Regions from separate parts of the Methylopila musalis genome, predicted to be linked through region 1. Evidence: predicted binding sites of a transcription regulator. Region 1 holds the regulator's gene; the other holds the start of a gene.
What was found. The regulator HrcA, encoded in region 1, represses chaperone genes, less so after heat shock. The targets are predictions, from matches to a motif close to GTTAGCACTCNCNNNNNGNGAGTGCTAAC.

Region 2: a site for HrcA is predicted at 2,185-2,213, ahead of groES (co-chaperone GroES). Genes of this name have one in related genera too.

Annotation. Positions count from the first base shown of each region.
Region 1 covers NZ_JBHTMX010000154.1:2,395-6,354, reverse strand. The annotation lists gene ACFQ4O_RS13535 (DUF3617 domain-containing protein) at 8-547, shown strand; gene hrcA (heat-inducible transcriptional repressor HrcA) at 581-1,669, opposite strand; gene rph (ribonuclease PH) at 1,792-2,511, shown strand; gene rdgB (RdgB/HAM1 family non-canonical purine NTP pyrophosphatase) at 2,570-3,232, shown strand; gene hemW (radical SAM family heme chaperone HemW) at 3,229-3,960, shown strand, end outside.
Region 2 covers NZ_JBHTMX010000010.1:9,981-13,940, forward strand. The annotation lists gene groL (chaperonin GroEL) at 85-1,722, opposite strand; gene groES (co-chaperone GroES) at 1,822-2,109, opposite strand; gene ACFQ4O_RS03025 (MarR family winged helix-turn-helix transcriptional regulator) at 2,491-2,928, shown strand; gene ACFQ4O_RS03030 (GNAT family N-acetyltransferase) at 2,942-3,436, opposite strand; gene ACFQ4O_RS03035 (L,D-transpeptidase) at 3,684-3,960, shown strand, end outside.

The DNA of each region.
Region 1 (3,960 bases):
ATTTGCCATGCGTCCTGTCTACGCCGCGGCCGCGCTCGCCGCCCTCGTCGCGCCGGCCCTCGCCGCCGGGTTCAACCTGCCGCCCCGCGCCCCCGGCCAGTGGGAGATGAAGGTGCAGGTGGACACCGCCGCCATGCCGCCGCAGATCATCCGCATGTGCCTCGACGCCGAGACGGACAAGCTGCTGAACGCCAAGTTCGCCGGCGCGGCCTCGCGGCTCTGCTCGCGCCAGGAGCAGAAGACCGAGGGCGACGCGCTGGTGCTGGAGAGCGACTGCGCGATCGGCGAGATGAAGACCTTCTCCCGCAGCGTCGTCACCGGCGACTTCAACAGCGCCTATGTGATGCGCACCGACGTGCGGATGGAGGGCAGCAACGCCCCCGAAGGCGTGCAGCGCACGACGCCCGCCGGCCCGTCCTCGCAGCAGACCACCATCGAGGCGAAGCGCGTCGGCGAGTGCGCCGAGGGCTTCAAGCCCGGCGACATGGATTTCGGCCTCGGCCGCGTGGTCAATCTGCGCGACATGCCTGACCCGAACATCAACTGAGCGGCGCGCGGGGGGGCTTCGGGCGCCCCCGCCTCAGCCGCCCAGCACCCGGCCGACGAGCCGGGCGGTGTAGTCGACCATCGGCACCACGCGGGCGTAGTTCAGCCGCGTCGGGCCGATGACGCCGAGCACGCCGACGATCTTCTGGTCGCCGTCCCGGAACGGGGCGGCCACCATCGACGATCCGGACAGCGAGAACAGCTTGTTCTCCGAGCCGATGAAGATGCGCACGCCGTCGGCGGATTCGGCGCGGCCGAGCAGCTCGATCACATCCTTCTTGCCCTCGAGGTCCTCGAGCAGCAGGCGCACGCGCTCCAGATCCTCCAGCGCCTTCAGGTCCTCGAGCAGGTTGGCCTGGCCGCGCACGATGAGCTGGCGCGGCGCGCCGGCGGCGGCGCCGGCCCAGCTCGCGAGCCCGGCGGCGACCACGTCGGCGGACAGCTCGTCCAGCTCGCGCTTGGCGCTCTCCACCGCCTCCTCGATCGCGGCGCGGGCCTCCTTCAGCGTGCGGCCGCGCACCCGCGCGTTGAGGAAGTTCGCGGCCTCCGTCAGCGCCGAGGGCGGCAGGCCCTTGGGCAGCGCGACGATGCGGTTCTCCACCGATCCGTCCTCGCCCACCAGCACGGCGAGCGCTTTTTCGGGCGCGAGCGGCACGAACTCCAGATGGCGGATGGCGGGGTCCTGCTTCGAGGTCACCACCACGCCCGCGCCGCGCGACAGGCCCGACAGCAGCGCGGAGGCGTCGGTCAGCACGTCCTCCACCGCGCGGTGGGCGCCCGCGCCCTGCACCTGCCGTTCGATCGCGGCGCGGTCCTCCTCCGCGAGGTCGCCCACCTCCAGCATGGCGTCGACGAAGAATCGCAGGCCGAACTCGGTCGGCAGCCGGCCGGCGCTGGTGTGGGGCGCGTAGATCAGGCCGAGCGCTTCGAGATCGGCCATGACGTTGCGCACCGAGGCCGGCGACAGCGACACCGACAGCAGCCGCGAGGCGTTGCGGGAGCCGAGCGGTTCGCCGGTGGCGAGATAGGTGTCGACGATGCGGCGGAAGATGTCGCGGGAGCGCTGGTCGAGCTGGCGCAGGCCGGCGAGGGCTTCGGTGGCGATGGGGCGTTCGATGGACATGATGGAATTGTTTCCCGATCCATCGGCGCGATCAAGCGCGACCCGCTTGCGGCGCAGGCTGCGGAGAGGCAGAAAGGCGCGCGATCCGACCTCTTAACGAATTCCAAACGCAGCAGGCCTTCATGACCACCCGTCCGTCCAAGCGCGCCTTCGACGCCTTGCGTCCCGTCACCCTCGAGCGGAACGTGGCGCGCTACGCGGAAGGCTCCTGCCTGGTGAAGTTCGGCGAGACCCATGTCTTGTGCTGCGCGTCGCTGGAGGAGAAGGCCCCCGGCTGGCTGCGCGGGCAGGGGCGCGGCTGGGTGACCGCCGAATACGCCATGCTGCCCCGCGCGACCCACGAGCGCACCCGGCGCGAATCCACCGCCGGCAAGCCCTCCGGCCGCACCCAGGAGATCCAGCGCCTGATCGGCCGCTCGCTCCGCGCGGTGGTGGACCTGCGCATGCTCGGCGAGCGCCAGATCACGGTGGACTGCGACGTGCTGCAGGCGGACGGCGGCACCCGCACCGCCTCCATCACCGGCGCCTGGGTGGCGCTGCACGATTGCCTCGCCTGGATGAAAGCGCGCGACATGCTGCGCGGCCCGGCGCTGAAGGACCATGTGGCCGCCATCTCCTGCGGCGTCTATCGCGGCCAGCCGGTGCTCGACCTCGACTACGCCGAGGATTCAGAGGCGCAGACCGACGCCAATTTCGTGCTCACCGGCTCCGGCGGCATCGTCGAGGTGCAGGGCACGGCGGAGGGCGCGCCGTTCTCGGACGAGGAGCTGATGGAGCTTCTGCGGCTCGCCAAAAGCGGCTGCGCGGATCTCGTGGCGCTTCAGAAGGCCGCCGTGGCGTGAATTCAGCGCCGGAGCGTCCGCGCCGCGGACGAGCGACCGGCTTCGGGACAAGACCTCGATGATCGAACTGCCGCCGCTCGGGCCCCGCCTGGTGATCGCCACCCACAACGCCGGCAAGCTGGCCGAATTCCGCGAACTGCTGGCGGCGTTCCCGGTGGAGCTCGTGTCGGCGGGGGAGCTCGGCCTCGCCGAGCCCGAGGAGACCGGCACCACCTACGCCGAGAACGCCCGCATCAAGGCCGAGGCCGCCGCGATCGCCTCCGGCCTGCCGGCGCTCGCCGACGATTCTGGCCTCGCGGTCGAGGCGCTGTGGGGCGCGCCGGGCATCTTCTCCGCCCGCTGGGCCGGGCCGGACAAGGACTTCGCCGGCGCCATGGAGCGGGTGGAGGAGGACCTTCAGGACCGGGGCGCCGTGACCCCCGACCAGCGCCGCGCGGCCTTCGTGGCGGCGCTGTGCCTCGCCTGGCCGTCGGGCGAGGGGCTCGACGTGGAAGGCGCCGTCCGGGGCGCGATCGTGTGGCCGCCGCGGGGACAGCTCGGCTTCGGCTACGACCCGGTCTTCCTTCCCGAAGGGCATCATCGCACCTTCGGCGAGATGAGCTCCGAGGAGAAGCACGGCGTGGAATGGGACTGGGACGGCCGGGCCACAGGCCTGTCCCACCGCGCCCGCGCCTTCGGCGAGCTGATGGCGGCGCTGTTCCCCGAAGGCCCGCCGCGATGACGGCCGAGCCCGGCTTCGGCGTCTATGTCCATTGGCCGTTCTGCGCGGCCAAGTGCCCCTATTGCGACTTCAACAGCCACGTGCGCCACAAGGGCGTGGATCAGCCGCGCTTCCTCGCCGCCTTCCGGCGGGAGATCGCGCATATGGCGGCGCTGGCGCCGGGGCGCCGGGTGGGCTCCATCTTCTTCGGCGGCGGCACGCCCTCGCTGATGACGCCGGAGACCGTGGGCGGGATCCTCGACGCCATCGCCGGCGCCTGGGGCGTGGAGGACGGCGTGGAGGTGACGCTGGAGGCCAATCCCACCAGCGTGGAGGCGGAGCGGTTCCGCGGCTACCGCGCCGCGGGCGTGAACCGGGTGTCGCTCGGCGTGCAGGCGCTGAACGCGGGCGACCTCGCGGCGCTCGGCCGGCTGCACAGCGTGGACGAGGCCATGGCCGCGGTGCGGCTCGCCACCTCGATCTTCCCCCGCGCCTCGTTCGACCTCATCTACGCCCGCCCCGGCCAGACCCCCGACGCCTGGCGGAGCGAGCTGACGCAGGCCATCGCCCATGCGCCGGAGCACCTGTCGCTCTACCAGCTCACCATCGAGGAAGGCACGCCCTTCCACGCGCTCTACGCCGCCGGCAAGCTGAAGACGCCGGACGAGGACACCTCGCGCGCCCTGTGGGACGTGACGCAGGAGGTGACCGAGCAGGCGGGCATGCCGGCCTACGAAATCTCCAACCAC
Region 2 (3,960 bases), on a different contig from region 1:
GCGGGAGGGCAGGGCGCTGCGCGAACGAAAAAAGGCCCCGGATCGCTCCGGGGCCTTCGCGTTTCAAGCCGTGTGAGGGCTGGATCAGAAGTCCATGCCGCCCATGCCGCCGCCCGGCATCGACGGAGCGCCGCTGTCCTTCTTCGGCAGCTCGGCGACCATGGCCTCGGTGGTGATCAGCAGGGACGCGACCGAAGCGGCGTCCTGGAGGGCGGTGCGCACGACCTTGGTCGGGTCGACGATGCCGGCCTCGATCATGTCGACGTACTCTTCCGTCTGGGCGTTGAAGCCGGCGGTGGCGGAGGCGTTCTCCAGCAGCTTGCCGACGACGATCGAGCCCTCGACGCCCGCGTTGGCCGAGATCTGACGGATCGGGGCCTCGAGCGCCTTCAGCACGATGTTCACGCCCGCCTGGATGTCCGCGTTGTCGAACTTCAGGTCGGCGATCACCTTCTTGGAGCGCAGCAGAGCGGTGCCGCCGCCCGGAACGATGCCTTCCTCGACCGCCGCGCGGGTGGCGTTGAGGGCGTCGTCGATGCGGTCCTTCTTTTCCTTGACCTCGATCTCGGTCGCGCCGCCGACGCGGATGACGGCCACGCCGCCAGCCAGCTTGGCGAGACGCTCCTGGAGCTTCTCACGGTCGTAGTCGGAGGTGGTCTCTTCGATCTGGGCCTTGATCTGGGCGACGCGGCCTTCGATCGAGTCCTTCTCGCCGGAGCCGTCCACGATCGTGGTCTTTTCCTTCTCGAGCACGACCTTCTTGGCGCGGCCGAGCATGTCGAGGGTGACGTTCTCGAGCTTGATGCCGAGATCCTCGGAGATGACCTGGCCGTTGGTCAGGATCGCGATGTCCTCGAGCATGGCCTTGCGACGGTCGCCGAAGCCCGGCGCCTTCACGGCCGCGACCTTCAGGCCGCCGCGGAGCTTGTTGACGACGAGCGTGGCGAGCGCCTCGCCCTCGATGTCCTCGGCGATGATGACGAGCGGCTTGCCCGACTGCACCACGGCCTCGAGCACCGGCAGGATCGCCTGCAGGCCGGAGAGCTTCTTCTCGTGGATGAGGATATACGGATCCTCGAGCTCGGCGATCATCTTCTCGGCGTTGGTCACGAAGTACGGCGACAGGTAGCCGCGATCGAACTGCATGCCCTCGACGACTTCGAGCTCGGTCTCGAAGCTCTTGGCTTCCTCGACCGTGATGACGCCCTCGTTGCCGACCTTCTGCATGGCGCTGGCGATCATCTCGCCGACTTCCTTGTCGCCGTTCGCAGAGATCGTGCCGACCTGCGCCACTTCGGCGGAGGTGGCGATCTTCTTGGACGAGGCCTTGAGGTGCTCGATCACCTTGGCGACGGCCTGATCGACGCCGCGCTTCAGGTCCATCGGGTTCATGCCGGCGGCCACCGACTTGGCGCCCTCGCGGACGATCGCCTGGGCGAGCACGGTCGCGGTGGTGGTGCCGTCGCCGGCGAGGTCGTTGGTCTTCGAGGCCACTTCGCGCACCATCTGGGCGCCCATGTTCTCGAACTTGTCCTCGAGCTCGATCTCCTTGGCGACGGTGACGCCGTCCTTGGTGATGCGCGGAGCGCCGAAGGACTTCTCGATCACGACGTTACGACCCTTCGGGCCGAGCGTGACCTTCACCGCGTTGGCGAGGATGTCGACGCCGCGCAGCATCTTGTCGCGCGCGTCGGCGGAAAAACGTACGTCTTTCGCAGCCATGTGAGTGCTCCCTTGAGCGATGTGTCAGGTTCGATCCGGCCGGCCGCGGCGCCGTTCAGGCGCGGGCCCCGCCGGGCGTGAACGAAAGGTCGAAAAGCCTCAGGCGATGACGCCGAGGATGTCCGACTCCTTCATGATGAGCAGGTCTTCGCCGTCGATCTTGACCTCGGTGCCCGACCACTTGCCGAACAGGATCTTGTCGCCGGACTTCACGTCGAGAGCGACGATCTTGCCGTTCTCGTCACGGGCGCCGGCGCCGACGGCGACGACTTCGCCTTCCTGCGGCTTTTCCTTGGCGGTATCCGGAATGATGATGCCGCCCTTGGACTTCTCTTCGGCGGTCAGGCGGCGGACGACCACGCGGTCGTGCAGCGGACGAAATGCCATAGGTGAATTCCTCTCGAGCGCTTGCGGAGACGCTTCGCGATCCAAATGTACCCTCCGGCGTCTTGGCGCCGGCGCGTTAGCACTCTCATCGGAAGAGCGCTAACAGCCGGCGAGATACGAACGACGCCCCGCGCTGTCAAGGACGCCGCGACCGAGGCTCCGCGTTTTTTTGCGCTGCGAAGAGGCTTGGGGAGCCGGTTTCCGCAACAGTCGATCGGTGGCGAGCCAGCCTGCTCGCGGAAACGGCGGCGCGTCGTCTGGCGTGGATATCCGACCCGCATGTCGCGGGTGTGGCGGGTCCGCTGACGCAATGCGTCCGGCGGAGGGCGCGCCTGCGTCAAAATCCTTGATTTCGGTCGGAATTTGGCGCGATCCTGCCTCATGGCGACGAGAGACGAGATTCTCGACATCCACACCATGTGCGCGTGCTCGCACACCCGCATGGCCGCCCGCGCCGTGACGCGTTTCTACGACGACGCCTTGCGGCCGTCCGGGCTGAAGGGCACGCAGTTCGTGCTGCTCGCCGCCATCGAGGCCGACGAGGCGGGCTCGATCACCGATCTCGCCGATCGGATCGAGATCGAGCGCACCACGCTGGTGCGCAATCTCCAGTTGCTGCGGAAAGAAGGTCTCGTCATGCCCGAGAAGGGCGTGAACGGCCGCCGCAAGCCCACCCTGACCCAGAAGGGGCGCGAAGCGCTCGACGCCGCGCTGCCGCTGTGGCGCGTCGCGCAAGGGGAGATCGAGCGCCGGCTGGGCTACGGCTCGTGGCAGGTCACGCGCCGCAGGCTCGGCGAGCTGCGCAAGGCGGTCGGCTGAAACAATCCGAACGTCAGGCCGCGGCGGCGACGTCGCGGGCGTAATGCCGCGTCAGCGCGTTCGAGCCGTCGTGCCGGGCGCGCGTGCCGGGCAGGCGCACGAAACCGTGCCGCAGCAGGAACCGGATCGCGCCGGTGAAGCGCGTGTCGATCCAGGCGGTGAGGCGCACGGCGCTCGAGGCGGCGGCGAAGGCGTCGGCGCCGGCGAGAAGCGCCAGCGCGAAGCCCTGGCCCCGGACCGAGGGCGCGAGGAACAGCGCTTCGATCTCGAACTCCTGCGGCCGCACATGGGCCGCGACGCCGAGCGCGCCGACGAGCGCGCCGCTCGCGTCCGCCATAACCCACAGCCGGCCGCCGCGGCCGGCGAAGCCGCTGGCGGGGGCGGCGAAGGCCGGGCCGAAGCTCTCGACGCCGTCGTTCTCGGCGTGCTCGGCCAGCGTCGCCTCGGCGAGACGGATCAGTTCAGGCCCGTCCGCGTCGACGGCCTCCCGGATCAGGACCTCGGTCATGGTCGTCTCCCGCACGCCGGCCGGTTCGGCCGCAGGGGCCGTTCTGTCACGGCGAAAAAGGGGTGACAAGCGCAGGGCCGGAGTGTCGCCCGCGTGCGACAGGAGAGGCGCGACCGTTCGGAGCCCGCCGCCGCGGACCCCTTTTCGCCATGGTCGGCGCGGAAGGCTCACGCAGTCGTTCATGCAACGTAAGGCTCTGGCGCCGTTTAATCGTGGCCGTCCCGGCCGTTCGAGGAGTGTGAAACCCGTGTCTGTCTTCCGCCTCGCGCCGCTCGCCGCGCTCGCCGTCGCGCTGCTCGCCCCGTCGGGCGCGGCCTTCGCCCAGACGCGCGTCATCGAGGCGCCGGACTATGTGCGCCGCGACCGCTCCGAGGCCCGGGTGGTCGAGCGCTACGTCTATGACGACGAGCCGCGGGTGATCCGCCGCTCGTCCCGGGGCGACCGCTTCATCCAGGACATGTTCGAGGACGAGCCCGTCTATCGCCAGCCGCGGCGGATCCCGTCCGCGCGCGAGCGGGCCTCGG